2 regions of the Vreelandella mediterranea genome follow, and region 1 is predicted to be linked to the other one. Evidence: predicted binding sites of a transcription regulator. Region 1 holds the regulator's gene; the other holds the start of a gene.

Region 1 (15,591 bases):
CGCTCCAACGCCCAGTCGCGGCTGATCGAGGAGACACTGATCCGCCAGGGGATGCCATATCGCATCTACGGCGGCCACCGCTTCTACGAGCGCCTGGAGATCAAGAACGCCCTGGCCTACCTGCGTCTTTTGCTCAACCGTGACGACGACGCCTCTTTGGAGCGGGTGATCAACGTGCCCACCCGGGGCATCGGCACGCGCACCGTGGAAATCCTGCGCCACCGCGCCCGCCTGGAAAGCGTCTCCCTCTGGCAGGCGCTGCACGACGCCGTCGGTGATGGCACGCTGAAAGGCCGGGCGGGCAACGCCGTACAAAAATTCGCCAACCTGATCGAGCAGCTCGAAAACGACGCCGCGGGGCTGACACTTTTTGAAATCATCGACCACGTCATCGAGCACACCGGGCTGATCGAGCACCACAAGAGCGAGCGCGGCGAGAAGGGCCAGGCGCGGGTGGAAAACCTGGGCGAGCTGGTCACCGCGGCGCGGGCCTTCACCCAGGGCGACGCCTTCGAGACCCCGGAAGCCGGCGAAGGCCTGACCGCACTGGAAGCGTTTCTGTCCGAGGCCGCGCTCAACGCCGGCGACCACGAGGCCGAGGAGTTCGAGGACAGTGTGCAGCTGATGACGCTGCACTCCGCCAAGGGTTTGGAGTTTCCGGTGGTGTTCATCGCCGGCGTCGAAGAAGGGCTTTTCCCGCACAAGATGTCCGTCGAAGAACCGGGGCGCCTGGAAGAGGAGCGAAGGCTTTGTTATGTGGGCGTGACCCGCGCCATGCAGAAGCTTTATCTCACCCACGCCGAAACGCGGCGGCTGCACGGCAAGGAGGTCTTCCCCCGGCCGTCGCGGTTTCTGCGTGAACTACCGCCGCATCTGCTCGAGGAGGTGCGCCTGCGCGGCCACGTCGCGCGCCCGGTCACCGCCTCCGCGCGGCCCAACTACGCGCAGACCTCCATCGAGAGCGACGGGGAGCTTCCAGAGCTTCACGTGGGCCAGCGTGTGAGTCATCCGGTGTTCGGCGAAGGCATGATCCTCAACGCCGAAGGCCAGGGGGCGCGGGCCAGGGTGCACGTTAGTTTCGAAGGCGAAGGCGACAAGTGGCTGGTGCTCGGTTTTGCCAAGCTCACCCCGCTTTAGGCTCACTTGCCCAACAAAACCCCTTTGGCGCATACTCACAAGCGACGCTTGCGCCTTTGTGCAACTATAAAAAAACAGACTTCGTTGGAGTATCCCCTCTCATGCAACGCCGCCAATTCATCAAAACCGCCGGCTTCGGCGCCGCTGGTGTCGCCGCCGCCCCCTTCGTGAGCAGCGCCCAGGCCCAACAAACCTACACCTGGGATATGGTCACCTCCTGGCCGAAAAACTTCCCGGCGCTCGGCACCGGCGCCAACGACTTCGCCCGCCGGGTGGAAGAGCTCTCCAATGGCCGCATGCGTATTCGCGTACACGGTGCCGGCGAGCTGGTCCCGGCCCTCGAAGTATTCGATGCGGTCTCCGCGGGCACCGCCGAGATTGGCCACTCCACGCCCTACTACTGGCGCGGCAAGGTGGCGGCGGCGCAGTTCTTTACGGCGGTGCCGTTTGGTATGACCACCACCGAAATGAACGCCTGGATCTACCACGGCGGCGGCCAGGAGCTTTGGGACGAGGTGTACGCCAACCACAACCTCAAGCCGTTCGCCGTGGGCAACACCGGCCCGCAGATGGCTGGCTGGTTCAAAAAAGAGATCAACTCGCTCGACGACATGCAGGGCCTTCGCCTGCGTCTGCCCGGTCTTGCCGGTGAGGCGATGAACGCCATCGGCGTGAGCACCGTGAACATGCCAGGCTCCGAGATCTTTACCTCGATGCAGACCGGCGTGCTCGACGCCGCGGACTGGGTCGGCCCGTACAACGACATGGCCTTCGGCCTGCACCAGGTCGCCGACTACTACTACACCTCGGTATGGAACGAGCCCTGCGCGCTGGTCGAAAGTTTCATCAACCTGGACGCCTGGAACGAACTGCCGGAAGATCTGCAGGCGGTGATCCGCGAAGCCGCCCGGGCCTCGAACCTGGCCATGTTCACCGAGTTCGCCTTCCACAACGCCCAGGCGCTGGAAACCCTGGTCGACGAGCACGGCGTCGAGCTTCGCACCTTCCCGGACGACGTCATGCAGGCGCTGTTCGAGGCATCGAAAGAAGTGATTCAGCGCCAGACCGAAAACGACGAAGAGTCGCGCCGCGTCTACGAATCCTATTCGGCGTTCCAGCAGTTGATGCGTCCGTTCAGCGACATCGGCGAGTACGCCTATTTCAAGGGTCGCGAGAGCATCGGCGCCTGAGTGTCAGCGTCAGAGCATTGAAAAAGGGCGCCCAAGGCGCCCTTTTTGATGGCCGCGCTAGTCGCTATGCACGGCGCGAATACGCCCGTTATCGTCCAGGGCCACGACCACGAAGCGGGCCTCGGTCACCTTTTGGCGCTCTTCGAGGGTGCGCCCCTGGGGCGGGCGCACCCACACCTCGACATCGATTTTGATCGAGCTGTGGCCGATTTCCTGTACCTGGGTGTATACGCTCACCATCGAGCCCACCCGTACCGGGCTTAGAAAGTCCATCGACTCGATCGCAACCGTCGCGGTGCGCCCGCCCGCTTCACGGCCTGCCGCCAACTCAGCGGCCTGGTCCATCTGATTGACCAGCCAGCCGCCGGCAATATCGCCATAAAGATTGGTATCCTGACGTGAAGCCAGTAGCTTTAGCGTCAACTGCCCAAGCGGAGCAGGCGCATCGTCGAGGTCATGTTCAAGCGGTGTCATAGTCGGGTCGCTTCAAAGGCTTATTGTTGTAAAAGACGGCTGTAACGTATTTTTGTAACAGGATGCGGACATGATGGCACGGTTAGCATCCGGCGTCAGCTAATCACAAGAGGTGGATCGTTTGAAGAGTCGCGGGTTACGCCCAGCCAATAGATACGTAAGCCTTGCGCTTTGGCTGCTGCTTTGGCTCAGCGCGCCGGTCTTTGCGAGCGCGCCGATTAGCGGCACCCTGGGGGCGACCGGCTCCGACACCATGGCGAGTTTGGTGCTGCGCTGGGGCGAGGCGCTCACCGCGCGCTATCCGGATATCAACGTGCAGTTTCAGGCGGGCGGCTCGGCGATTGCACCGTCGGCGCTCACCGCGGGGACGACGCGTCTCGCCCCCATGTCGCGGCCCATGAGCGAAGGCGAGCGTGCCCGCTTCAAAGCGCGCTACGGCTATCCGCCACGCGAACTTCGCGTCGCCCGGGATGCGTTGGTCGTGGTGGTGCACCGACACAACCCCTTGAACGCGCTGACCCCCGAGGCGCTGGACGCCATCTTTTCCACCACCCGCGCCTGCGGGGCCAGCACACCGATTCGCCGCTGGGCCGACATCGCGCCACCGCCACAGTGGCCTTATGGGCGCATCGCGCTCAGCGGGCGCAACCTGGCCTCGGGCACCTTCGATCTTTTCCGCCAGCGGGCGCTTTGCGGCGGGCAGTTTCGGGCCGATATCAGCGAATACCCGGGCTCTTCGGCGGTCGTGGCCGCGGTGGGCCACGCGCCGGACGCCATGGGCTATAGCGGCTATCACCACCTGACGCCCATGGTGCACTCGCTGGGCATCATCGATGGCCAGGGCAAAGCGATCTTCCCCACCGAGGCGACGATCCAAAGCGACGAGTATCCGCTTTCAAGAGATTTGTACCTGTACGTGAACGCCGCTCCCGATACGCCGCTGCCCCCGGTGGAGCAGGCCTTCATCGAACTGATCATGTCCCTCGAGGGCCAGCAAATCGTGCGGGACGCAGGCTTTGTACCGCTCACCGCCGAGCAGCTCGAAACGCCGCCGCTGTCACACGATTGACATAAAAATGACTTACGTTAAGGAGAGCTGATGCTCCACTCCGGTTACCCCACGCGCTCTCTTATGATGTTCCTATGACGCGATCTGCCTTGCCTGGGCCTTTGTCCTGGCGAACACTCAAGGACCGTTTAGCCATCGCCATGATCACCGCCGCCGGCGTTGGCGTGCTGCTGGCGATTCTGGCCATCGGCGTGTTTTTGGTATGGGAAACGCTTCCGCTGTTGACCCGGTTCGACGATTTCTCGCTGGCGCGGCTGTCGCCTCTGGCCTGGGGCACGCTCAAGGCCGCCCTGGCTGCGCTGCTGTTGGCGGTGCCGTTGGCGCTGGGCGCGGCGGTTTTTTCGGCCCTGTTCATGACCGAGCGGCTTCGTGCGCGGATCAAGCCGACCCTGGAGCTGATGGAGGCGGTGCCCGGCGTCGTCATCGGCTTCGTGGCGGGGCTCGTGCTGGCGCCCTGGGTGGAGCACCACCTTGCCAGCACGCTGACACTTCTGGTGTGGCTGCCACTGAGCGCGGCGCTGGCAGGCGTTTTATGGCATAGGTCGCCGAAAGCGCTGCGCCGAAGGCTATCGCTCGACCGGGCCGGGCTCTGGCTGTTGCCCTGGTTCGCCGTCATGGCGGCACTCGCCCTCTGGCTTGCGCCCATGATCGAGCAGCAGTGGCTGGGCGGCGACCTGGCCCGGCTGCTGGATCAGCGCTTCGGCATCGATTACACCACCCGCAATACGCTGATCGTCGGCCTTGCCATGGGGTTTGCCATCATTCCAAGCGTTTATTCGCTGGCCGAAGATGCGCTTTACGGGACGCCCCAAACGCTGATGGAAGGCGCCCAGGCCCTCGGTGCCAGCCGCTGGCAGGCGCTTTGGAAGGTCGCCCTGCCCATGGCGGGGCCGGGCATCTTTTCGGCGGTGATGATCGGCGCCGGCCGCGCCGTGGGCGAAACCATGATCGTCCTCATGGCGAGCAGTAACGCCGCGCTCATGAGCCTGAGCCCCTTCGAGGGGCTGCGCTCGTTTTCGGCGGCGATCGCCATCGAGCTGCCCGAGGCGCCGCCGGACGGGATGACCTATCACCTGCTGATTTTGGCTGCACTCGTGCTATTTATGTTCACCTTTTTGGTCAACACCCTGGCGGAAGTCGTTCGCCAGCGCCTGCGCCGCCGCTACCAGCGGCTGGGGGGGTATTGATGGTACGCGCTGGTCAGCGCCGCTTTTGGCCAGGCGATACCCTGTGGGCCTGGCTCTGCGCCGGCTGCGTGGCGCTGTCGCTTTTGATGCTGGCGACGCTGCTCACGCTGCTCACCGTCAAAGGGCTGGGGCATTTCTGGCCGGCCACGCTCGAAGAGCTGACGCTGCGCTCCGGCGAGCAGGTGATCGGCCAGCCAATACGCGAAGCCCCCATTCCCCAGGGCGAGGGCGCCGAGCGGCTTTACTTTACCGGCAACCGCGAACGAACCGGCGCCGACTGGCGCTGGATCGCGCTGGACGAGATCACAAGCCGGTCCACCCCCGATGACGTGGTACGGCTCGAGCGAAGCCCCAAGGGGGATATCATCGGCCGTCTGAGCACTTTGGAGCTCGAAGGCGAGCGTCTAACCGGCACCGCCGCCCGAACGCGCGTTGCCGGGTTGGTCGATACACCCCGGGAGCACCGCCCGGACGGCCAACTAATACTGCTCACCAGCCAGGGGCAGCGCCTGGTGCAGCCCCTTTCAAGCGTCAGCGCTTTCCAGACGCCCAATGCGCTCTCCTTTCTGGAAAAAACCGCCGTTTGGGGGCGAGGCGTGTGGCGGTTTTTGAGCGAAGGCCCACGGGCGGCCAATACCGGCGGCGGGGTCTGGCCGGCCATTTTCGGCACGCTTTTAATGGTGATTTTGATGTCGGTGATCGTAACGCCCTTTGGTGTACTGGCGGCGATCTATCTCAACGAGATCGCCCATCAGAATCGCCTGACCCGGCTGGTGCGTATCGGCGTGCGCAACCTGGCCGGTGTCCCTTCGATCGTTTACGGCGTGTTCGGGTTAGGCGTGTTCGTTTACGGCGTAGGGGGCTCGATCGACCGCTGGTTTTTCGATGACGCCCTGCCCTCGCCCACCTTCGGTACCGGTGGGCTTTTGTGGGCCTCATTGACGCTTGCCCTGCTGACGCTGCCGGTGGTGATCGTGGCCACCGAAGAGGGCCTGGCACGCGTGCCCATCGCCCAGCGCGAAGGCGCCGTGGCGCTGGGCGCGACCCGTCTGGAGATGCTGACCCGGGTCGTGCTTCCCATGGCGACACCGGCAATGCTGACCGGCGTGATTCTGGCCGTGGCCCGTGCCGCGGGAGAAGTAGCGCCGCTGATGCTGGTCGGCGTCGCCAAGCTGGCCCCGCAGATGCCGCTGGACGGGGAGTTTCCCTACCTGCATCTCGAGCGCAAATTCATGCATCTTGGCTATCATCTATTTGATACCGCTTTTCATGGCGATGATGTCGAGGCCGCCATTCCGCTGGTTTACGCCACGGCGCTTTTATTGGTGCTGATCGTGCTGGTGCTTAACCTAACTGCCATATTTCTACGTCATTATTTACGGCGTCAACGAGGAGAGTCATGGTCGCGCCCTTGAAAGTCGCACCGCCGCCGGTAGTGACGTTCGACGCCGAACAGCGCTGTTTGAATGTCCAGGACTTCAGCCTGACCTATGGCGGCAAACCCGCGCTCAAGGCGCTAACGCTGCAAGTGCCGCGCCACCGGGTCACCGCGTTTATCGGCCCCTCCGGGTGCGGTAAGTCCTCGCTTTTGCGCGCGTTCAACCGGCTGCACGACCTTAACGAAAGCGCCGTTCATCACGGCCGTATCGAGCTTGAAGAGCGCGATATTTTCGAGGCGGACATCAATGTGAGCGAGCTTCGCCGTCGAGTGGGCATGGTGTTTCAAACCCCCAACCCCTTCCCGATGTCGATCTACGAAAACGTGGCCTTTGGCCTGCGCCTGGAGCGGCGCTTGCCCAAGCGCAAGCGCGACGACATCATCGAGTGGGCGCTTAGCTCCGCCGCGCTTTGGGACGAGGTGAAGGATCGCCTGCACCGCTCGGCGTGGCTTTTATCCGGCGGCCAACAGCAGCGGCTGGTGATCGCGCGCACCCTAGCGGTCAGGCCCGACGTACTGCTGCTCGACGAGCCGGCCTCGGCACTGGATCCGATCTCCACGCTCAAAATCGAGGAGTTGATTCGCAATCTTAAAAACGAGCTGACCCTGGTGCTGGTGACGCACAACATGCAGCAGGCCGCTCGAGTATCCGATTACACCGCCTTTTTAAATAACGGCGAGCTCGTCGAATACGGCCCGACCGACCAGGTCTTTACCAACCCGAAACAGCAGCGGACCGAAAACTACATCACCGGCCGGGTCACATAGCCCGGCGCCGATCCCCGCAGGAGTGCTCGATGGATATTACAAGCGATACCCATAGCCAGCATATTTCGCGCCAGTTCAATCAGGAGCTGGAAGAGCTGAAAACCCGTCTGATGGCGATGGGTGGGCTGGTCGAAAAGCAGGTACAAAACGCCGTACACGCGCTGATGGAAAACGACAGCCACTTGGCCGAAGAGGTGCGCGACAACGACCGCCAGGTCAACGACATGCAGTTGAAGATCGACGAGGAGTGCACCCGCGTACTCGCCAGGCGCCAACCCGCCGCCTCGGACCTGCGCCTGGTACTGGCGGTGATTCGCGCCACGTCGGATTTGGAGCGCATCGGCGACGAAGCCAGCAAGATCGCGCGTAACGCCCTGACGCTATCCGACAACAGCAGCGGTATTCGTGGCCTCGTCGAGGTGCGCCATATTAGCGAGCACGTTCGCAAGATGCTGCGCGATGCGCTCACCGCCTTTGCCCGCTTCGATACCGAACTTGCCATGCAGGTCGTGCGCGAAGACGAATCCGTGGACGACGAATACGGCAGCGCCATGCGCTCGCTGATGACCTTCATGATGGAGGATTCGCGCTCGATCAGCTCGGTGCTGAGCATCATGTGGGTGCTGCGAGCGCTCGAGCGCGTGGGCGATCACGCCAACAACCTGGCCGAGTACGTCGTCTACCTGGTGAAAGGGCTCGATATTCGCCACACCGCGCCAGAAAGCCTCGATGAGCAGATGCTAAAAAAGCCTTGACCTTTTAAAGCGTTGAGCCTGCAATACGCCCAGGCATTCCAACTGGGCGTATTTATAAGGATCCTCGATGCTAACTGCGGTCTCCGCCCTGAGCCAGGGCATTCGCCTGGTCTATCGAAAAGGACTACGGCGCTATATATTTCTACCCATCCTGATCAATCTGATCGTCTACATCAGTCTTGCAAGCTTCACTGCTCGGCGCTTTTCCGGCTGGCTGGACCATGCCATGGCGAGCATACCGGCCTGGCTTGACTGGCTCTCTTGGCTAATCTGGCCGCTGTTCGTCTTGAGCCTGCTGGTGGCGATATTTTTTACCTTCACGCTGGTGACGCATCTAATCGCCGCTCCTTTTTACGGCTTTTTGGCCGCTCACATAGAGCGCAGCGCCACCGGTGTCGAGCCGCTGGACGACCGGGGCCTGGCGAAAACGGCTCTGGACGCCGTGGGCCGCGAGCTGGTCAAGCTGCGCTATATTTTGCCCCGCGCTGCTCTTCTGTTCATTCTAAGCTGGATACCCGGGCTCAATTTAGTGGCTCCACTACTCTGGGCGCTTTTTTCCGCCTGGGTAATGGCCATCACCTACCTGGACTACCCCATGGATAACAACAAGGTGAGCTTTAAAGACATGCGCCAACGCCTGGCCGCACGCTGGTGGCCGAGCATGAGCTACGGGGGGCTTGTCACGCTGATTACCTGGATACCGCTTGCCAACCTTTTCTTGCTACCCGGGGCCGTGGCCGGAGCGGTGCTGATGTGGGACGCCCATTACCGGGATATCAAGCAGTTGACTCATGATTGAGGCTGGCTGGTATCGCAGGCTTTTGAAACATGGGATACAGGAGAGGATCGAGGCGCGAACCTTTATAGTGATCAAAAGGCTCACAGCAAACAAAACGTTATACCCATAAAAACTAGACCCCGCTACAAGGCGGGGTCTTCATTTATGCTTAGCGATTGCGATGCTTAACGAAAGCTTCCTATCCTTTTGAGGGGCTCCAACCGTGGAATCTAACCCTAACTAACGTTTTTTGATCGTCGCTTGATTCAATCCTTGAATCGTTTGGAGCATCCATGCGGTGGGACATCCTGTCCCTTATAAATGCTCACTCCCTAAGCGTAATGCTTTGTACGTAAATTGCAACAAAATGTTACTTACGACTCAGAGTTTTTCTCGACGACGCCTTCCGGAGAGGTTTCTGAACCCTCTTCAGTGGAAGTACCCATTGAGTCCGGCTCACCGATAGTTTCATCGTTGGGGCCTTGGGTGTGATGGTCGGTTTCAAGCTCTTCCTGAGTGTAATCCGGGTTGTCATTGGTGTTCATGTTGACACCTGATGACTCTTGCGCCGGATCTTGCTCGACCATGCTGTCCTGATTTTCTTCGATCGACGGATGATCGGTGGTATCTGCGAATGCCATCGGGCTTGCCAACAGACCAAACGAAATACCTACGATACCGGCTTTCTTGAGTAGCTCCTTGGACATCATATTCCACCTCCTGAATCGCTGTGGTTACCGCTTAAAGTAAGAAAGAGTACCTTTCGGTCGACTACTTTGAAGCAGCTGTCTTTCTTACCAAAAGCTTTGCAGAGGCTGTGCCAAACATGGCATAAAAATTAATATCACTTTAAAAACAGAAACTTAAAATATTACAAGTCTTATACAGAAAGCTGGACAACAGCGTTTGCATCAATAAAAAGTGGCTAATAATGACACATAGACAATTTGTGACCCATTCTTGTATGCCATTTTGACACACTGTACAACTTTGGTCTCATATACCTAGGTCTGAGCAATTCGCGAGACGGGGAAGACGCAGCGAAAACGCGCCCCCTGCTGAGGGTGAGAGTCGATTTGAAGCTTGCCATCGTGGCGCAGCAGGACGTGTTTCACGATGGCAAGCCCGAGCCCGGTGCCGCCAGTGGCCGTACTGCGGCCTTTATCCACACGGTAGAAGCGCTCGGTCAGGCGGGGAATATGGACCGGGTCGATACCGTGTCCATTATCTTCCACTTCGATACACACGCCGCCGTCGGGAAGGAGGGCGTAACGCAGGGTGATCTCGCTCCCCCCAGGGGCGTAACGCACGGCGTTGAACATCAGGTTGGAAACGGCGCTTCGAAGCTCCTGCTCGCTTCCGATCAGCCGCGCGTCGCTTTCGATCACAAGCTCGATACGCTGGGACTCGGTATGCTGCTGCTGAGAAAGAGCGTTGGCATCCTGGTGAATGCTTTGTAAAAGTGGCGCCAGCGCCAACGGCTGATGATCCTTGCCGCCCTGGTCGATTTCCAACCGGGAAAGCAGTAGCAGGTCATTGACCAGGTTCTGCATACGCAACGTTTGCGCCTGCATTTGGCCGATACTGCGCCCCAACCGGGGCGGCAGCTCGTCTTTTAAATCGCTGTAGGTTTCCAGGTAACCCGAAAGCACGGTAAGCGGCGTGCGTAACTCGTGGGACACGTTGGCCACGAAGTCACGGCGCATCTGCTCCAGGCGGTGCAGCCTGGTAATGTCGCGCGCCATCACCAGGCGCTCGTCATCGCCGTAGAGCGTGATTTGATACTCGAGAATACGCCGCTCGTCGATGGGCGAGGTAAGCGTTAATGGCTCACTGTACTGACGCGCCGAGAAGTAGCGTACGAAGGCGGGATCGCGCAGCAAATTGGTAATGTGCTGGCCGCGGTCGTGCGCGGTTTGCAGTCCCAGCATCTGGTGGGCGGCGCTGTTCCACCATTCGAGATCACCGTTGCGGTCGAGCATGACCACACTGTCGCGCATCGCCTCGGAAGACTCCTGAATGCGCGCCAAGGTGGCTCTTAGTCGGCTTTGCGTGATTCGCTGGCTTTTCTGGTAGCGGTAAAGCCGGTCCAGCAGCTCACCCCATAGCCCCTTGGCCGCGGGGGGCTCTTCGTTGGGCGTGAACGTCAGCCACTGGTGCAGGGTACGCAGTTGGCGCAGATGGTAGAAAAGACACGCCCCCAAACCCGCGGACAGCCCCAGCCCCGGCGAGCCAAACAGCCAACCCAGGACGACGCCGAGGGTGGCCAGCCCCGCGATACGCCAAAGCTCTCGGCTCCACAAACGCACGCGCTACACCCGGGCGGAGAAGCGGTACCCGGTGCCGCGCACCGTTTGAATCAGGTTCTGGTGGACATCGCCCAACGCCTTGCGCAGACGGCGGATATGCACATCCACGGTGCGCTCTTCGACGTAGACGTTGCCGCCCCATACCTGATCCAACAGTTGGCTGCGGGTGTAGGCGCGCTCCTGGTGGGTCATGAAAAACTGCAGTAAGCGGTATTCGGTGGGCCCCATATCCAATGCCTTGCCGTGGGCGCTGACCCGATGGCTTACCGGATCGAGCATCAAACCGTTGATTTCGATGGGGTCTTCCACGCCGCGTGGCGTCGTTCGGCGCAGCACCGCTTTCAAACGCGCCACCAGTTCGCGAGGCGAAAACGGCTTGGTGATGTAGTCATCCGCCCCCGCTTCGAGCCCCTGGATCTTGTTATCTTCTTCGCCCTTGGCGGTCAGCATGATGATCGGGATTTCGGCGGTCGCCTCTTCGCGCTTCAGGCGCCTTGCAAGCTCGATCCCACTGGTGCCAGGCATCATCCAGTCAAGCAGCAGAAGGTCCGGCTGATGATCCACGACCAGGGCGTGGGCGTCCTGGGCATTGTCCGCTTCGAGCACGCGATAGTCCGCCATTTCCAGCGCCACCGCGATCATCTCACGAATAGGTGCCTCATCATCGACGATCAAAACGGTCTTGGCGGTCATTGGCGGGCCTCACGGTGTCCAGACGAAAGTGGTTCGATGACATATCGGTGACAATCACACCATGCACGGGTGACAGTTTTATGACAACTTCGACATTAGCCTGTCACCGGCCACCCGCTCAATGCCAGCCCGGCAAATACCAGAAGCCCCGACCAGTGGTTGTTCAAAAACGCCTGAAAGCACGCGTCGCGCTCGCGGCCCACTATCAAGCGCTGCTGATGCACGAAGGTCACCGCCATGGCCCCAAGGCCCAGCCAGAAGAACCCACCAAGCCCTACACGCCAGCCCACCAGCGCCAGCAACACAAGCGTGGCCGCCTGCAGCAGCCCGATGATCAGCCGGTCGGCCTCGCCAAACAGCACGGCGGTCGACTTGATGCCGATTTTCAGGTCATCGTCGCGATCCACCATCGCGTATTGGGTGTCGTAGGCGACGGTCCACAGCACGTTGGCCAAAAACAGGATCCACGCTTCGAGAGGCACGTAGCCCAGCACCGCGCCGAACGCCATGGGGATCGCCCAGGAAAACGCGGCGCCCAGTACCACTTGCGGGAAATGGGTATAGCGCTTCATGAAGGGGTAGATAAACGCCAGCGCCACGCCGCCCAACGAGAGGGCCACGGTAAACCAGTTGGTCAGCAGGACCAGCACGAAGGAGGCGGCGACCAGCAAGGTGAACAGCAGTTTGGCTTCGGTCTCGCTGATGCGCCCGGTCGCCAGTGGCCGGTTTTTAGTACGCTTGACGTGACCATCGAAGTGGCGGTCGGCGTAGTCGTTCACCACGCAGCCCGCCGCGCGCATGGTGTAGACCCCGGCGATAAAGATCAGCAGCACGCCGCGCCTAGGCACGCCTTCGGCGGCTACCCACAGCGCCCAAAGGGTAGGCCACATCAAAAGCCAGGTGCCGATGGGCCGGTCCAGGCGCATCAGGGTGATGAAATCCGCCGCCCGAGACCACCCGGTAGGACGCAGCAGTGAACGATCCATGCTTACCTCTCAAAGACAAAACGCGCGTCTAGCCTAGCGCGAAGCCATGCCAAGATCATCCGCCATCGTGGATAAAAAGGCCTCCTGGACCAATAGCGCCAGGCCTGCGTGATAAAAGACCGAACGCCGCGCCCATACCCCGGCCACCCCAGGAGGACACAAGTGGCGGGCAAACGCTGGCCGCTGGCGGGTAGCAAAGAGGGGCCCGCGTACAAGGTCCGGCTGGCGAAACAGCCAGCTACCCAGTGAACGTTCGCCAAGGCGCTTTAGGTGTTGCCCCTGAAGCTGCTCGAGAGGCGCCACCGAACGCGCCACTACCCAAGGGGTGTCATCCACGCACAGGGCCACTTCACGAAGCCAGGCCAGACGGCGCGGCGCCAGGCCCAATGCCTGCGCCTCGTCGCGGGTGGGCACCCCCACCGTTTGGCGCAAAAGCTGCACGCGAAAGGGGCTGGGCCGGCCTGCCGAGACCAGCCGCTGGGTCAGGGAATCGGTCGAAGCCACCCACTGCCACCAGGCAGCACTCATGGCCGGGCGCAGCGCGTTTACGGGTTGCCAGCGCGCGTAGGGGGTAGGGTGCAAAAGGTGTGAAGCCACGCGACCTCCAGGGCGGTCAAGTCGTTGAAGCTAGTGTAACATGACGTTCTGACGCACTTTTCTCAACGACGTTTTCTTGAAGACCGTTCATTTAAAGACCGTTCATTTAAAGACAGTCGCTTAAAGACAGTCATTTAAAACATCATGGTTCCAACACTGGGTGATGACATGACCCACTCCTTCTCTCAAACCGAAAAGCCGGTGGATCTGATCGTCCTGGGCACCGGCATGGCCGGTGTCGGTCTGGCCCGGGCATTGCGGCGCCAAGGTGACGCCCGCTCGATCACCCTGGTGAGCTTCGACAGCGGCGATGAGTACAGCAAACCGCTGCTCTCCACGGGCTTTGGCAAGCGCCTGGCGCCCGAGGCACTCGCCAGGCAAAGCGCCGATGAGGTGGCCCGCGAGCTCGACGCCACGCTGCGCCCCCATACCCATGTCACCGCGCTCGACGCCGATAGCCGCCGCCTGACGCTTGCCAACGGCGAGCAGCTTGCTTTCGAAAAGCTCGTGCTGGCCACCGGCGCCAGCCCACGCATGGCCCTTGACGTGCCCGACACGCTGGCCGGGCGCTTTTTCAGCGTGAACGACCTGGACGACTACCGGGGCTTGCATGAAGCACTGGCTTCGCGCAGTGCCCGGGTGGCGGTCATTGGCGCAGGACTGGTCGGCTGCGAATTCGCCAACGACCTGCACGCCGCGGGTCACCAGGTCACGCTAATCGCCCCGGAAGCCACGCCGCTACCGCGCCTTCTACCCGCACCGCTTGGCGAGGCGCTGGGCAGCGCATTCGAAGCGGGCGGCATCGCCTTGGCGCTGGGTCGCACGGTGAGCGCTATCGCAACGGATGAACACGACGATCTGATGCTCACCCTCGATAACGGCGAAACCTGCCGCGTGGATGCCGTGCTAATGGCCACCGGCCTGACCCCGCGCACAGCGCTTGCACGCCAGGCCGGGCTTGACGTGTCGCCAAGCGGTATCCAGGTGGACCGCTACCTGCAAACCTCGAACGCTTCGATCTACGCGCTGGGCGATGTCGCCTGTGTCGACGGCGTCAATGCCATGTACGTACAGCCCCTTCAAGCCAGTGTGAAGGCATTGGCGGCCACCCTGGCCGGCACCCCGACCCCCGTCAGCTTCGGCGCTTGGCCGGTGGTAGTGAAAACGCCGCTGCTGCCCGTGGTGGCCTATTCCCCGCCTGCGCCCGTCGCACAGTGGCGTATCGAGGGCGAAGGTGATGCACTCGCCGCCCTTGGCGAAGATAAAGATGGCCAATTAGTCGGGTTTGCGTTGACAGGCAGTTGCGTCAAAAGGAAAGTGGAGCTTTCCAGAGCGGTGCCTGCGCTGCTAGGCTAATCCACGACCAATTGAAGATCAGGCCATAAAGTTAAAACACTCGTTTGTTTTCAATAACACTCATAAGCGTTACGCTTACTTTTTCTATCAGGGAGACCCCTTTTATGCGCAAACCTGAACTCGCCGCTGCCATTGCTGAAAACGCTGATCTTTCCAAAGACAAAGCGGGCCAAGTGCTGAACGTCATTCTTGATGAAATCACCAATAGCGTGGCCAAGGGTGAAGACGTGGCCCTGATCGGTTTCGGTACCTTCACCGTGCGCGAACGCGCCGCCCGTACCGGTAAGAACCCGCAAACTGGCGAGCCGCTGAAGATTCCGGCCAGCAAAAACGTGGCGTTCAAGCCCGGTAAAGCGCTCAAGGACGCCGTTTCCTAATGAAACTCCGGCTAACGCTGTGGCTACTTGGCTTGATGCTCAAGCGAGCACTGCGGCGTAAGCCGCGTTTCAAAGAACAGCTTGAGCGTATGCGCAGTCTGGACTGGGGCATTGCCACGGAAGACCTCGGCACTGCCCGCCACTACCGAATGACGCCTAACGGCATCGACACCGGTAAAGGTCTGCCCATCGACCTGGATCTCGAACTACGTTTTCGCGACCAGGACGCCGCGCTGAAAATACTCAAAAAACCGACCCAGCAAGCCTTTCTGCACGGCATGATGAACGGCGACGTACGCTTGGTCGGCGACTCCAGCGATATGAACAAGCTGCAGAAGCTTTTGAAGTATTTGTAACGGCTAACAGCCCGCCCCCCGCCAAGGGGGCGGGCTGTTTTAGTCTGCTGCAAACTGATCGCCACGTTCAAGCTTACGCGTTGCTGAGCACCTCTTCGAATAGCCGCCAATACATCCATTA
Region 2 (15,591 bases), 2.3 Mb from region 1:
AAGACGATGACCGAAGCGACGACAAGCGTAGCCGATCATACTACGCGCGACGATGAAGAAAGCAGTGCGCGAGGTGGGCGAGCCACGAATTGGCTAACGCTGCTTTTGCTGATTTATTGCCTGATTTGTGCGGTTTCGGTGATCGGCGACGGTTTCAGCACCGCCACCGGTGGACGAGCCGAGCAGCTTTTCGAGTTCGCCACCAACCCCTTGGTGGGGCTCATGGTCGGTATCGTGGCCACCTCGCTAATTCAGTCTTCTTCGACGGTAACCTCCATTATCGTGGCCATGGTGGCCGGGGGCTTGCCGGTGGCGATCGCCGTGCCGATGGTCATGGGCGCCAATATCGGCACTACCATGACCAACACCCTGGTGAGCCTGGGGCACGTGCGCAATAAAGACGAGTTTCGCCGCGCTTTCGCGGCCGCCACGGTGCACGACTTTTTCAACTTTCTGGCGGTGGCGATTCTACTGCCGCTGGAAATACTCTTTAGCCCGCTGGAGCGTTTGGCGCTGCAAGTAGCCGAGCTTTTCTACGGCGATGCGGATTTGTCGATCGAGAACGCGGACCTGCTGGGTTTTGCCACCGACCCCGTCACGGGCTCGGTAGAGAGCCTGGTCTCAGGGCTGCCTACCATACTCGGCGGCATCGTCATGATCGCGATCGGCATTACGGCCATCTTTTTATCCATTCGCTACATTGGCAAACTGCTCAAGAAACTGATGGTGGGGCGCGCTAAGCGCATCATGAATAACGCCATCGGTCGTGGCCCGGTGACCGGCGTCATCTCCGGCACGCTGGTGACCATTCTGGTACAGTCCTCGTCGACCACGACCAGCTTGATGGTCCCGCTGGCGGGCTCAGGCACCTTTACGTTAAGGCAGATCTACCCCTTCACTCTGGGCGGGAACGTCGGTACCACCTTTACGGCTCTGCTGGCTGCAACCGCCGTGAGTGGCGAGCACGCCATGCTCGCGTTGGAAATCGCCCTGGTTCACCTCTTCTTTAACCTCTTTGCCATCCTCATCATTGGCGGCCTGCCGTTTTTACGCCTGCTGCCCGTCAAGGGGGCCCGGCGGCTCGGCGACCTGGCCGCCGAGCGTAAAACATTGGCGGCCGCCTGGGTGCTGGGTGCTTTCGTTGCGCTGCCCGCAGCGCTTATTGCCATTACGACGATGTTAGGATAACGCCATGAGTTTTGAACAACGCCTCGAAAGCACATCAACCGCCGAGCTCAAGGCCATGTTGAACGACTCCGCCGAGCTGATAGAGGAGATCAGAAACGAACTCGCCGCCCGCGAGGACCAGCACCGCGAGATCGAGTCGGTGGATACGCTCATTCACGAGGCCCGGCCCAGGCTCCAGGAAATTCGCGGCTTTTTCGCACTGGTGCTCAGCGAGCTACGCGAACGCCGCGGCGAGCGCTGATATTCAGCGCATGCAAGGCCCTTCTGAAGTTTCGCCATCACCGAGATGATCACCTTGTCGGGGGTGGCGACCCAAGGCGCGGGTGATCGCCCCCGGTTTTCGATGATGTAGCGGCAGACAAACTGGCAAAGACGACACGGCGTCCTTGTCACCAGGATGTCACGTTGATGGTGCAGGCTAAAGCGTTTAGGGTCTGTCTGAAAAGTCGACGAGCGAAGACAAGACAAGGCAAAAATTGGCGAAAAAACGGAGTTTACATGTGTAAATGAGTATTTTGATCGGACTCGCGCGCGAGCCAATTTTTAACGCCGTATTGTCGAGCGCAGGCACTTTTCAGACAGAGCCTAGCGCTTTGATGCGTATAAGCCGCTGGAGCGTACCGCCATGGTAGAGACGGCCAGGCGCCGGGCAGAGAGTAACGTCATGTACCATCAACAAAAAATACGACGCGGCCAGCTGGGGCAATGGCTGGCGCTTGCGCTGCTCGTCTACTTTCTGATTTGTGCGGTATCCATCGTCGGCGAGGGTTTCCAGCGGAGCCTGGGCGATCAAGCCGAACAGCTCTTCGCCTTTGCCACCAATCCCTTCGTGGGGCTGATGATCGGCATCATCACAACCGCGCTGATTCAATCATCCTCCACGGTCACCTCGGTGATTGTCGGTATGGTCGCCGGCGGGCTGCCCGTGGCCCTGGCGGTGCCCATGATCATGGGCGCCAATGTGGGCACCACCTTGACCAGCACCCTGGTAAGCCTTGGCCATGTGAAAGACGATAACGCGTTTCGCCGCGCCTTTGCCGCCGCGACGATGCACGACTTTTTCAACCTGTTAGCGGTCGCCATCCTGCTACCCATCGAGATTCTATTCAGCCCGCTGGAGCGCTTGGCCGAACGCGTGGCGGTGCTCTTTTACGGCGATGCAGACCTTTCCCTCGATCGCGTCAATTTCGTCGGTCAGGCGACCGATCCGGTCGCGGATTTTGTGGCGAATGCGCTTTCGCGTCTTCCGGAGGTGGCGTTCGGCGCTGCCCTGATCTTCGTGGGGGTCGCGATGATCTTTCTTACCATTCGCTACATCGGCAAGCTTTTATCAAGGCTGATGGTAGGGCGCGCCCGGCAGATCATGCTCAGCGCCATCGGGCGCGGCTCGATCACTGGCGTTATGTCGGGCGCGCTGGTGACGATACTGGTGCAGTCTTCGTCGACGACCACCAGCCTGACGGTGCCCATGGCCGGCTCCGGTGCGTTTACCCTACGCCAAATCTATCCCTTCACGATTGGCAGTAACCTGGGGACCACCATGACCGCGCTGCTCGCAGCGACGGCCATCAGTGGCTCCACGGCGCTGCTGGCGTTGGAAATCGCGCTGGTGCACCTGCTGTTCAACGTGTTTGCAGTGCTGATTATCGGGGGAATACCGTTTTTACGCCTGCTGCCGGTCAAAGGTGCCCAGTGGCTGGGCCGGGCCAGCGTCGAGCGCAAAGAGGTCGCTGGTATGTGGATGCTGGGCGTGTTTATCGCGCTGCCCGCCTTGTTGATTGCCATTACCGTCATAGCCGGATAACGCCCTGAATAGCTCAATGAGCTGCGAACGCGCCAACGTTAGCCGGGACCGGCCAAGTCGAATAGATCGCCCTGAGCGTGGGGCGCTCTGAAATCCCGGGTATTGAGGCCCTGCTCGGCCCGGGGCTGCATACCCCACTGGCGGCTGGAGCGCTTGAAGCGCTGGTCGATTATATCGACGAACACCCCTTCGCCGCGAAAACGCTTTCCAAACGCTGCCTCGTTGGTTTTGCCGCCACGGCACTGGCGAATCAGGCTCATCACCTTGTCGGCGCGCTCGGGGTAGTGGGTGGTCAGCCACTCTTCGAACAGCGGCGCGACCTCACGGGGCAAGCGCAACAGCATCCAGTTTGCCGTGCGCGCGCCAGAGCGGCTCGCGGCCTCGATTAACCGCTCGATCTCGTGATCGGTAAGCCCGGGAATCACCGGCGAGACCAGCACACCCACCGGGATACCCGCGGTGTTGAGCTCGCGGATCACCTTCAGCCGCGCCTGGGGCGAAGCCGCCCGTGGCTCCAGCGTGCGCTTCAAATTCGCATCCAGGCTGGTCAGGCTGACCAGCACGCGCACCAGGCGGTGCTCGGCCATTTTTGCCAAAAGCTCGATATCGCGCAGAACGAGTGTGCCTTTGGTCACCAGCGTGACCGGATGGCGGCATTGGTATAAAAACTCTAAAAGGCGCCGGGTGGTTTGGTGTTTCGCCTCGATGGGCTGGTAGCAGTCGGTATTGCCCGACAGGTTGATAGGGCGGCAGGTATAGCCCGGTTGGCTCAGCTCTTCTTTCAAATGCTCGATCAACCCGGTCCGGGCAATCAGTTTCGTCTCGAAATCGAGCCCCGGCGACATATCCCAATAGGCGTGAGAAGGGCGGGCAAAGCAGTAGATACAGCCATGCTCGCAGCCGCGGTACGGGTTCAAGGAGCGATCAAAGGAGAGATCCGGCGAGCTGTTCCAGGCAAGCGCGCTTTTACTCGGCTCTTCGCGTATTTCGGTGGCAAGCGAGGTCGGAGCCTCTTCCTGCCACCAGCCATCGGACTCGTATTCGCTTTTCGAGGGCGCGAAGCGGTTGTGCGGGTCGAAGGTGGCGCCTCGGCCTTTAAAAGGCGCCTTGCCTTGCGGCGTGAGAGGTTGCGCCATTGCTACATCCTTATAGTGTATATAAATACAGTATATAACGATGCCTCTACAGCGCAAGTGCCACCTTTAACCGCGTCATTTTATAAAAGTAGTGGCCTATATTCACCAAACTGTCATTAATGGCTTTTAAGTTCACTAGCAAGGCCACAGCCACTCGGAGAGTTATATGCAAACGTTCAAACGCGGTGCGCTTACCGTCGCCATCGGTGCCCTGTTCGCCACGCCGGGCTTTGCCCAGCAAGACACAGCCAAAAACGTCATTTTGATGATTACCGACGGCGCGGGGATCGAAACATTCCGCGCGGCCAGCTACTACCGTCACGGTGCACTAGGCCACGAAGTGTATGACGGTTTCGATACGCAGCTCTTCGCGGCCACGTATCCGCTGACCACCGCCACCGAACCCACCTTGAGCGATGACGATAGGGTGAGCTTCGACCCCGCTGAGCTATGGTCCGACGAGGCGGTCGAGGGCGTGGGCTTTGAAGGTAAGCTGGCCGACTACGACGGCTTTTTTGCAGGCTACAACTATGCCCGTGAGAATTTCACCGACAGCGCCGCCGCGGGCACCGCGCTCGCGTCGGGGCAAAAAACCTACAATAGCGCCATCAACTGGTCGAACGACGACGAGGCGCTCAAACATATTGGCGAGTACGTCGTCGATAGCGGCCGAGCGCTGGGCGTGGTGAGTTCCGTACAGCTAAGCCACGCCACACCCGCCGCGTTTTTGGGCCACAACGCCAATCGCAACGAATACGCCGCGTTGGGCGAAGAAATTATCGATTCGGGGCTTGCCACGGTCGTATTCGGAGCGGGGCACCCTTACTTTGATGAGGCGGGCAACGGCGTCGACGACCCCGAAGAGGACGCCTTTCGCTACGTGGGCGGCCAGGCCACTTGGCAGCGTGTGATGGATGGAGACACCGACTATCAGTTGATCGAAACCCGCGACGATTTCGAATCGCTGGCCCAGGGCGGCCTGACACTTGAAAAAGATAAAGTGCTGGGTGTGGCGCAAAACAACGCCACGCTGCAGTTCAACCGTCCAGGCGTCGCCGCCGGTGACCTGCTCGACAACGTGCCCAGCCTGCCCACGATGACGCGCGGCGCGCTCGAGGTGCTCAAGAATAACGACGAAGGCTTCTTCCTGATGGTCGAAGGCGGCGCCGTCGACTGGGCGGCGCATGCCAATAACCTGCCGCGCCTGGTCGAAGAGCAGGTCGATTTCAATGAAGCGGTCGAAGCCGCCGTCGAGTGGGTCGAGGCGAATAGCAGCTTCGACGAGACCATGATCATCGTCACCACCGACCACGGTAACGGTTTGCTACAAGGTCCTGATTCCGACCAGAACGCCTACAGCCCGGTCGTAAGCCAAGGCGCGGGGGCGCTGCCGCTGGTACGTTGGCACTCGGATAACCACACCCGCGAGCTGGTACCGCTCTACGCCAAAGGCGCTGGCGCCGAGTTCTTCACGGACGTGGCCGAGCGAGACGAAGGGCTTGCCACCTACGACGTCGACGACGCGGCGCAGTACTGGGTCGACAACACCGACGTATTCCGCGCAGCGATGAACGCGCTGGGTATCGACGAGGATAGCGAAGCGCGTTAACCAGTGCGGCCCTTTGGCTTGACGTTAGCCCCCCGGCGAGCAATCGCCGGGGGGCTGCGTTTAAGCGTTTTTTAGAACAGGGTTAAGCAACGTATCATCAGAATTTTACGGAGGTTTCATGCAGGCTTTTTCCGTTGTCTTGATACGTGTGCTGGCAATCTATCTAATCGTCACCCCGGTGATGGTGCTGTGGCCCGCGGCGATGAGCGCTTCTGGCGTGGGGGAGTTCGATCAGTGGCGGCTCATCGTCATCACAGGCGTTCTACCCGCGCTTTTTATCGGGGCGCTGCTCTGGTTCAAGGCGCCCGCTATTGGGCAAAGGCTTCACCGCTACGAAAGCGCCCCAAGTGCGGCGCTGGACGAGGCGGGCCTGGTACGCGCAGGCAGTTTCTTGATCGGTGTGTATTTACTGGTTCAGCACCTGGGCGGTTTGCTGAGCACTCTGGGCTTTGCAGGGCGCATCGACTATGGCGCGCTGGCGGTTATCCTGCTCAGCCTAGTGTTGATACTGGGCGTAAACTTCATCGAAAAGCTCTACCACCGCTTCAGGAATTTTTAAAACCACCAGGTGAACTTGGCATGCGAGCGTGGTCCTATTTCGGTAACATGACCGTCGAATCGTCTTTCTCTGGAAGGCGAAGGGCTCGCTGTATTGGATGTAACTGCCGTATCAAGTCAGGTCACCGCCGTTTGAGCCCGCGGCGTCAAGTCACCGCTATCTGTTGAAGAGGTTTAAGATGAGAACACCCCACGACGTGCTGAATGAGTGGATGCAAGCGATCAACGACGCCGATGTAGAAGCGCTGCTCGCCCTCTACGATGACAACGCCGTACTGATCCCTACCTTTTCGAACCGCATCGCCAATAACAGCGAAAAACACCGCGACTATTTCGAGCGTCTCGGCGCCCGCCCGGGTTTGAGCATCACCCTGCACGAAAAAACCCTGATCATTCAGGAAATGTCCGAGACACTCTGCTCGCTGACCGGCCTTTACAACTGGCGCTTCGAGGTCGAAGGCGAGCTCTTGAACTTCGAGGCCCGCTTTAGCTACGTGGTCGATCTGTCCAAAGAAGCGCCCATTCTGCACCACCACTCCTCGCAAATTCCGCGCATGCTGTAAGCAGGCAACGGCGAAGCTCAGGCTTCGCCGTGTCCGGTTCAAGAAAGGAGCAGCGCATGTTCGTTGGTAAAAATACCGGAAGTAAGCGAATTCGATACCGCTTTCGGTGCGGCTCCCTTCGCATGTCACGCTCTTGATGGAAAACAGCGCGGATGGCCCAGTGCCACCACATTTGAGTACACCAACTATAGCCTGGCGGCGCGCACACGAAATTTAGGTATGTGGCCGAAATTTTCTTTGCTTTCAGTAGAATCAATAGGGTAGGTTTGATCAAGGCGGCTACATAATCTTAATGAACGCGCTGGCACGTTTATTGAGATTGAGTAGCCAGCTATATAACCACTGTTAGGCTAAGTGATGAAAAAAATTCTGGCTTTTGTGTCTCGCTTACATTGGCAGCTTGTGATTTCTCTCCTAGTGGCTTCTATTTCTTTGTCATGGGTGATGTTCTGTGACACTGGCCAAGCGAGCCTTGCAAAGCTAGAAATCTCGACCTACGTATCGGTTATTACAGGCTTGGCTTCCATTGTCGCGCTTTTTTGCTCAGTTTCATTCGGCTTCGTGTTGTTCCAGATTCAATCAGCAAAGTCAGAACGGCTGGGAGCGTATTCAGAACTAAAGGCTCGGCTTTATTCTTTTCATTCGTGGCTTCGCTCTTTAGAAGATAGTCCTGAAAAAAATGTCTGCATGGCTATGGTTTTTGAGCTGGAGAAGCTAGATCTAATCGATATACCGAGAATACACTATGGCAAAGAATATGATGACTATATAGAGGCTATGGATGAAGGCCTTAACAATACAGAGAGGCGTGAGTTTTACTTAACCTCCATATTGTATTCAGGTTATATTGATCAGCTGCTCTCAAGGCTAGGTGTTATCTCGATAAGGCAAATAATAACAAAGCGTTTTTTGGATACCCTGTCGAAGGGTTTTGGGTTAGTAGGTGGATTAGTCCTTTTGCTTTTTATCAGTCTAGTGGCTTTTGATAGCAGCTTGAAAGAGTATATTTTTTCTTCAGCTGTATTCTTCTGTTTAGCGACTCTGCTCCTGTTTCTAGAGTTCAGTTACGACGTTTATCGTCAATACCAAGAGGAAATCGATTTTATTGAATATGACTCCGAGGCTGATTCAGCCTAACCAGTGCATAATGGCGGACTGATTTTCCGCTGCACTCCAAACTAGCCTAAAATTTAGGCATTAACCCTATGAGGAGAAGTTGGGTTGTTGTATAAACTAAGTTCAACCGATGAGACGTTTGACAGAATTGAGCCATTGCCATTTAAGGATTTCTCTAGCTTTGGTCAACTCGAAAAAAATCTGGAAAATTTAATAGCGAGCAGTATTCTCGAGTTACTTTTCGAAGACGCAAGCTTGATGCCTATTTTTCAAGAACGACAATACCAAGCCGAGGCTGATGTATACGCTCTGAATAAAGATGGCGAACTAACTATTTTCGAGCTGAAGCGGGGCGCCGCTGGCGAAGACGCGGTGCATCAAGCCCTTAGATATGCTCAGCATGCAGGCCAATGGACTTACGCCGAAATCGAATCGAAATATAAAAAATATCTTGATAGAAACGCTGATCTTGCTCTTGACCACCAAGAAGCGTTTGAGCTTGAGCATCCTCTAGACGCTAGGCAAATCAATAATAAACAGCATCTGATCATCATAGGCAGTGCAGCCGACGAGAGTTTGATTAATGCCGTCAATTACTGGCAAAGCCAAGGCGTATCTATCAACTTTTTACCCTACCGGATTTATGAGATCGGTGAAGATAAATATTTTGAGTTCTTCGCCCTACCGTACGATAAGCACAAGAACCCTGCCGACGTCAAAGGAGTGCTCTTCGATACAAATCGTAGTTGGGAAGAGGATTCTATTTGGTACATGGTCGAGAATAGTAGAGTAGCTGCGTTCGGGGATGCTAAACGTTTTGTTGAGTACGTTTATCCTGGGGACATAGTATTTTTTTCGCACAAGTGGACTGGTCTGGTCGCAGCAGCAAAAGTCAAGAAAGGATCCGTACGGGCACCTGAGCCTGGCACTCTGTATCGAGACGTGGAATTTATTACCCCTGTACCCGAAAAGGGTCGTGAAGTTAAGGGGATGCCATTTAAGATGGTCTCGGAGTTAACTGGCAAAAGCTTCTTCTGGGCGCGAACCATCAAGGTTCCATATCTCACTCGCGACGAAGCAAACGATCTCGCCGTGGAACTAAAAAAGTATTTAGATACAAAGGCATAACAAGTCGCTGCGGTTGACCGCCGAAAGCGCTGCCGCGCTTCAGGTTCCATCCACAGCCTACGGTTGCTCCAGCGGCAACTGAGCTTAGGCGTTAATTATGAAATCGAGAACCAAGGCTCCGTGAAAAAAATAATCATTTTTGGCAACTCAGGTTCCGGGAAGTCTACTTTAGCCCAACACTTGCGGGATCAAGGACTCGCCCACCTCGACTTGGATGTTTTGGCGTGGCTTCCCTCGAAACCGCCGGAAAGGCGACCGATAGACCAGGCGGATGAACACATTCAGTCTTTCATTCACGAACATAACGAGTGGGTTATAGAAGGCTGCTACACGGATTTGCTCGAACGGGTAGCGCCGTTTGCCAACGAGGCGGTTTTTATGAATCTGCCGGTTCACCTGTGTCAGGAAAATGCCAGAAATAGACCCTGGGAGCCGCACAAGTACGAATCCAAACAAGCACAGGATGATAATTTTCCGATGCTGCTCGATTGGATTGCAGGATACAGGGAAAGGGATGACGCGCTTTCATACCGTGCCCACAAGGCGCTTTTCGAAGGCGTTCAAGGCAAAAAGAGTGAGCTCACCTGCAACGCGAATAGATATAACCCACCGTCCGAGAGCTAAGTTGAAAGCCCATGTTTAGGCTCTGTCTGAAAAGTGCCTGCGCTCGACAATACGGCGTTAAAAATTGGCTCGTGCGCGAGTCCGATCAAAATACTCATTTACACGTGTAAACTCCGTTTTTTCGCCAATTTTTGCCTTGTCTTGTCTTCGCTCGTCGACTTTTCAGACAGACCCTAGCCGAGTGTTAAATGCCCATGATCGATCACGATAAATTCCAGGCGTTGGTCAAACAGCTTTATGCCACGGTCGAAGAATTGCAGGCCATGTTTCCGGGTAGGCATTTTACGCCGGACGGTCATATGGTGGGCAGTTTGGGTGAGTGCCTTGTGGCCGATGCCTACAACCTTGAGTTGCGGGCGGCCTCCAACAAAGGCCATGACGCGGTCACCGAAACCGGCCTGGAAGTGGAGATCAAGGCGACGCAATCCAACTCGGTTGGATTTCGGAGTCAACCGCAGCATGCGATCATCATCAAGATTTTGCGTGATGGTACATTCGAGGAAATCTACAACGGGCCAGGGCGGCTTGTTTGGGAGCAGTTTCAAGGTAAACGGCTACCGAGTAACGGCCAGTTTCAAGTCTCTCTCAACAAGCTCCGCCAACTCGATCAGTCCGTGGCTCCAGCCGATCGTGTGCTTCCAGCCATTTAATACATCGGGTAGTACGCGGGCGAGAGCGGCAGGCAGATAGCTTACCGCTGGGGAGAGGCGCGCTAAACCTTTATATCGATACTGCCAGTAGCAGCGCTAGCGTCGACCGTTGGTGTTGGCAGTAGCTGGCCCAGGGTTGAGTACAGCGCGTTGGTCTCTGCCTTGGCGAGGGAGCGGTCCATCTTGTCCATGTCCTTTTCTGCTTGCTTTAGCTCGCGGCGCGCCTCTTTATCTTCCTGGCGTAGGCGAATCTTGAGTTCGCTCATCGCTTCCTGAAATTCCTTTTTCGTATCGGTCAGGATAGAGCGAAGCGCGTGTTCGCTGGCGCTAATGCCAGGGGTGCGTTCAGTGGGCTGGGTGGTCGAAGGTGCCAGGGTATTTTGCGCTAAAGCATCGCCAGGCGCTTGAGGTTGATCGCCGCGCTTTTGCTCTTCAGGTTTTTCTTCATTATCAGGGTTTTCCTGAGCGATAGCCGCCTCGGTGCTTGCAAGCGTAGCGTTGGCGGATTTAACGTCGCTTTCGGCGCTGGCTACATCGCTTTCCACGTTTTCGCTGGGCGGTACCGGTGCGGCGCCGTTAGCCCCCTGTACTGCGTTGACCGTGGGTGTGATCGTTGGGCCAGCACTAGCGCCGCCGCTGCCACTAAGCTGGCGCGCCGCCGCGCCAAGCTCCCGCGCGATGCTTTTAAGCTCGCTGGCCATGGACTTGAGCTGCTCCGGGGAGGCAAAGCGCATCATCGCCTTGAGGGTCTCTAGCCGCTGTTTTAAAAAACCGGCCTTTTGTGCGGCGTTCTGCATCGCCGACTCTTTGGGGCTTGGCAGCGACGCCAGCGCCTCAAACGCCTCTTTCTGCTTTTTAAGGCGTTTGATCTGTGCGTCGTTGGTCGTGGCGGCGGGGGCTATTAACGGCGCTTTATTGGCCACTTGCGGCTTTGGGCCTGTCGCCGGTTCACGACGGTTAGCCATCGTAAAAAGGTTGGAGAATCCGATTTTCATGAGCGGTTCCTGATTGTTATTAGTCTAATTATCGGCCGTTTCATAAAAAGCTTAAATTTGGGTGGGGTATCTGGTTGAGCCAGCCTTTGCAGGCCACTATCAAGAAACGCTAAAGTAGCTTTTTCCAAAAATGAGTAAAGCGTATGGCTAAGCGCGTTAAATCTCGAAAAATAGCGGCATTGAACATTGCTGGAAGCCTCGCTATCGCAGGCGCGACGACTTATATGTTGTTCGTTGGTTTTAACGTAGTGGGTCTGGCGATTATAGGGGTAGCTCTCATAAGTGTTGCGATTCCCGTTGCCGCCAGTGGTGATAGCCTCCTCGAAATTTTACTGGGCCTTCTCGAAGCGTTATTTGAAGGGATAATGGCTGGGTTAGAGGGCATTTTTAATGCAATATGCGCATTGTTTAGCTGGTGACTCGCATGAATAAGTGGCAGCGAAGAGTAGCGGGCACTCTGGCGGTAGCGGGTGGGGGCATTGGTGCCGTCTCGGTTTTTTCACTATTGTTTAACGGCCTAAATATATTCAACTGGCTGTTTTTCTTGCTCTTTTTAGCGCTATATAGCGGGGGCATAGTGTGTGGCATTAAGCTAATCGAGGGCCATGCCAATGCCGAAAAAGCAAACTTCCTGTTTTGGCTGTGCCAGGTTCCGCTGGTGTTCTCTCCCGTCGCCGGGTATTTCTTTGCCTCCGGCCTTTATTTCACCGTGTGGTTCACGCCGGGAACGCTCGATATGGGCACCGAATTCTTCGTAGGCAGCGTTTTTAGATACTCCCTGTTTGAGTCGCATCAACCCCTCACGCTCGGCGTTAACCTGGTGGCGATCGCGATGAGCGTTTGGTTCTTCATTAAAATGCCCGGAAAAACCCGGCAGCCCAATGAGCCTGAACAGTAAACCCCGGCTAAATAGTTGATCAAAAAAAACGCCCAAACTGATAATTTGGGCGTTTTTTTAGGTCCCGAAAATGGCGTTAGCCAGAGCTAGCGTTTCTTGCTGCCCGCCACTTTGTTGCTTTCAGTTCGGCCACTTTCCTCTGCACTGCCCCCCGGAAAATGCCCCCGCACCAGCTCCAAAAGCCCCTGGGTCGAGGCATCGAAGTCCGCGGCGTTGGTGTCGATGCGCTCGCTGATTTCCCCGGCGATGCGCTTGCCGAGCTGTACGCCCCACTGATCAAACGAATTGATGTTCCAGATGACGCCCTGAACGAACACCTTGTGCTCGTAGAGGGCGATCAGCGCGCCGAGGTTTTTCGGCGTGAGCTCGTCGAGCAGCAGAGTGCTGGAGGGGCGATTGCCGGGGCAGCTGTAGGGATCCTGGCTGAGCTCTCGGGCGTCCCCCTGGCTGCCTTCCATGAAGGCGTTGGCCTGGGCCAGCATGTTGGTGATCAGGGCGAAGTGGTGCTCCTCCATGCCGGATTCGGGCTTCAATGAGGCGATGAAGTCGATGGGCACGTAGCGCGTACCCTGATGGAGTAGTTGGAAAAAGGCATGTTGGCCGTTGGAGCCGGTCTGACCCCAAACGATGGGGCCGGTCTTGTAATTGACCGGGTGGCCGAAGATATCTACCGACTTGCCGTTGGACTCCATATCCAGCTGCTGCAGAAACGAGGGCAACTGGTTGAGCGCCTGATCGTAGGGCACGATGGCCTGGGTTTCGGCGCCAATGAAGTTGATGTACCAGATCCCGATCAGCGCCATCAGCACCGGCATGTTTTGCGCAAGCGGCGCTTCGATGAAGTGGCGGTCCATCTCGTGGGCGCCTTCCAAAAGCTCGATGAAGCCCTCGAAGCCGATGGAGAGCGCAATCGGCAGGCCGATCGACGACCACATGGAGTAGCGCCCGCCCACCCAGGCCCAAAACTCGAACACGTTCTCCTCGCGAATACCGAATTCCATCGCCGCGGTGCGGTTAGTGGAGGCGGCGATGAAGTGCGCGCCCACGTCGGCATCTTCGCCGGCGTTTTCCAGAAACCAGCGCCGGGCGGTCTTGGCGTTCAAAAGTGTTTCCTGGGTGGAAAACGTCTTGGTCGAGACGATGAACAGCGTGGTCGCCGGGTCGAGCCGCGAGAGCACTTTCTGGATGTGGGTGCCATCGACGTTGGAGACGAAGTGGAAGTGCATCTCCGGGTGGCGGTATTTTAGAAGGGCGCGTACCGCCATGTTCGGGCCCAGGTCCGAGCCGCCGATGCCGATGTTCACCACGTCCTTGATGGCCTTGCCGCTGTAGCCTTTCCACTCGCCGCTGCGTACCGCCTCGGAAAAGCGCTTGATCTGCTCCCGGGTGCGGGTGATTTCCGGCATCACGTCTTCGCCGTCGACATACACCGGCTCGTCGCCCGGGTTTCTAAGGGCGGTGTGCAGCACCGGGCGGTTTTCGGTCACGTTGATGATATCGCCGGAAAACATCTGTGCGCGGCGCTGCACAAGGGCAGAGTGATCGGCAAGCTCGATCAGCTTGGCCATGACCTCATCTGAGATGTGGTGCTTGGAGTAGTCCAGAAACAGCCCGCCGACTCTCAAACTCATTTTCTCGAAGCGCTGCTTGTCTTGGGCGAAGTAGTCGCGAATGCGGTCGTTATGGGTTTTATCGCGCAGGCGCTCCAGGGCCTGCCAGGTGACGCTGCGGGTGAGCTGAAACATAAAGCGGGGATTCCTTTGGGGTGAGGCGGATAGCAGGCAAATGCTGGCCTTTATTGTTGTGTAAAAAATACTACATCAAGCGCCATGGATGACAAACGAAGCGCAAAAAAAAGCGCCTTTAACGTAATAAAACACGTTTTGGGCGCTTTTCGTTGCGTGTCAGGCGGGCGGGGCGTTAGCTTGCCACGGCCACTTGGGCTGCGCCGCGCTTGAGGAAAGCGTAGCTCACCCCGGTAATCAGCGAGCCCGCCACGATGGCGCCCAGATACAAAAGCGCCGGGGTGATGGCACCCGGGATCAGCAGCACGAAGATACCGCCGTGGGGCGCCATGAGCTGTGCCCCGGCAAGCATGGAGAGCGCGCCGGTGATCGCGCCGCCGGCGATACAGCAGGGAATGACGCGCAGCGGATCCTTGGCCGCAAACGGAATCGCGCCTTCGCTGATAAAGCAAAGCCCCAGCACGAAGGACGCCTTACCCGCCTCGCGCTCGGCGGCGGCGTACTTGTAGCGCGCCAGAAAGCTTGCGATACCCATACCGATAGGCGGCACCATGCCCGCGGCCATCACCGCCGCCATCGGCCCATAGGTGTTCGAGGCGATCAGACCCACCCCAAACGTGTAGGCGGCCTTATTGATGGGCCCGCCCAGGTCGACGCACATCATCGTGCCGAGCAGAAGCCCCAGAATGACCGCGTTGGTGGAATCCAGCGACTCGAGGTAGTTCTCGAGCGCGCCCAGCAGGCTCGCGACCGGCTCGCCGATGACGTACACCATCACTAGCCCGGTCACCAGGCTCGCCACGAAAGGAATGATTAAAATGGGCTTGAGCGACTCGACGCTCGAGGGCAGCTTCACGCCGCGGGTGACGGCCAGCGCCACGTAACCCGCCAGAAAACCGGCGAGAATGCCGCCGATGAACCCGGAGCCGATATCCGCGGCGAGCATGCCGCCGATCAACCCTGGCGCGATGCCCGGCCGGTCGGCGATGGAGTAGGCGATGTAGCCCGCCAGTACCGGCACGATCAGCCCCATGGCGCTGCCGCCGATTTGCATCAGCGCGGCGGCCAGGGTTCCCGGCTCCTCGAACGCCTCGATGCCGAAAACGAACGAGAGCGCGATGATCAGCCCGCCCGCCACCACCATGGGCAGCATGAACGACACCCCGGTCAGCAGGTGCTTGTAAACGCCTTTTTCCTTGAGGCTTTTGCTGTCACCGGAGGGCTTTGCACTGGCGCCGTCTTCTACCACGGCCTGAGAGAGCGCGTTTTCGACGGTGAGCTGCGGTTTTTTCAGCGCCGTACCGGTCGAGGTGCGATAGACCCGCTTGCCCGCGAAGCGGGTCGGGTCGACCTCGATATCGCAGGCGAGAATCACCACGTCGGCGTCATGAATTTCCGCTTCGGTCAGCTTGTCCTGGGCGCCCACGGACCCTTGGGTTTCCACGCGAATGGCGTGGCCCAGCGCGCGGCCGGCCTCGCTCAATGCCTCGGCGGCCATGAAGGTATGCGCCACGCCGGTGGGGCAGGCGGTGACGGCGACGATGCGGTGCACGCCTTCGGCGTTAGCCGCCGCTGGC

What was found. Region 1 encodes PhoB, which activates phosphate uptake and scavenging genes when phosphate is short. Its sites were predicted from a motif close to TGTCATANNNNTGTCANA; they were not measured.
Region 2: ACWFVE_RS06070 (Na/Pi symporter) is a predicted target of PhoB. The motif match lies at 1,576-1,593, and genes of this name have one in related genera.

Annotation. Positions count from the first base shown of each region.
Region 1 is NZ_OZ310198.1:3,619,467-3,635,057, forward strand. It holds gene uvrD (DNA helicase II) at 1-1,137, shown strand, start outside; gene ACWFVE_RS16715 (TRAP transporter substrate-binding protein) at 1,239-2,327, shown strand; gene ACWFVE_RS16720 (acyl-CoA thioesterase) at 2,385-2,801, opposite strand; gene ACWFVE_RS16725 (PstS family phosphate ABC transporter substrate-binding protein) at 2,923-3,870, shown strand; gene ACWFVE_RS16730 (ABC transporter permease subunit) at 3,945-5,057, shown strand; gene pstA (phosphate ABC transporter permease PstA) at 5,057-6,472, shown strand; gene pstB (phosphate ABC transporter ATP-binding protein PstB) at 6,457-7,263, shown strand; gene phoU (phosphate signaling complex protein PhoU) at 7,293-8,018, shown strand; gene cysZ (sulfate transporter CysZ) at 8,086-8,817, shown strand; gene ACWFVE_RS16755 (hypothetical protein) at 9,171-9,506, opposite strand; gene phoR (phosphate regulon sensor histidine kinase PhoR) at 9,801-11,105, opposite strand; gene phoB (phosphate regulon transcriptional regulator PhoB) at 11,109-11,798, opposite strand; gene ubiA (4-hydroxybenzoate octaprenyltransferase) at 11,894-12,784, opposite strand; gene ACWFVE_RS16775 (chorismate--pyruvate lyase family protein) at 12,818-13,381, opposite strand; gene ACWFVE_RS16780 (NAD(P)/FAD-dependent oxidoreductase) at 13,550-14,737, shown strand; gene ACWFVE_RS16785 (HU family DNA-binding protein) at 14,842-15,114, shown strand; gene ACWFVE_RS16790 (hypothetical protein) at 15,114-15,470, shown strand.
Region 2 is NZ_OZ310198.1:1,287,523-1,303,113, forward strand. It holds gene ACWFVE_RS06060 (Na/Pi symporter) at 7-1,188, shown strand; gene ACWFVE_RS06065 (hypothetical protein) at 1,193-1,429, shown strand; gene ACWFVE_RS06070 (Na/Pi symporter) at 1,853-2,992, shown strand; gene ACWFVE_RS06075 (PA0069 family radical SAM protein) at 3,031-4,128, opposite strand; gene ACWFVE_RS06080 (alkaline phosphatase) at 4,295-5,737, shown strand; gene ACWFVE_RS06085 (hypothetical protein) at 5,856-6,296, shown strand; gene ACWFVE_RS06090 (nuclear transport factor 2 family protein) at 6,475-6,858, shown strand; gene ACWFVE_RS06095 (hypothetical protein) at 7,216-7,995, shown strand; gene ACWFVE_RS06100 (hypothetical protein) at 8,080-9,102, shown strand; gene ACWFVE_RS06105 (AAA family ATPase) at 9,223-9,726, shown strand; gene ACWFVE_RS06110 (DUF6998 domain-containing protein) at 9,915-10,376, shown strand; gene ACWFVE_RS06115 (hypothetical protein) at 10,439-11,371, opposite strand; gene ACWFVE_RS06120 (hypothetical protein) at 11,515-11,790, shown strand; gene ACWFVE_RS06125 (hypothetical protein) at 11,796-12,269, shown strand; gene pgi (glucose-6-phosphate isomerase) at 12,356-14,014, opposite strand; gene ACWFVE_RS06135 (PTS fructose-like transporter subunit IIB) at 14,190-15,591, opposite strand, start outside.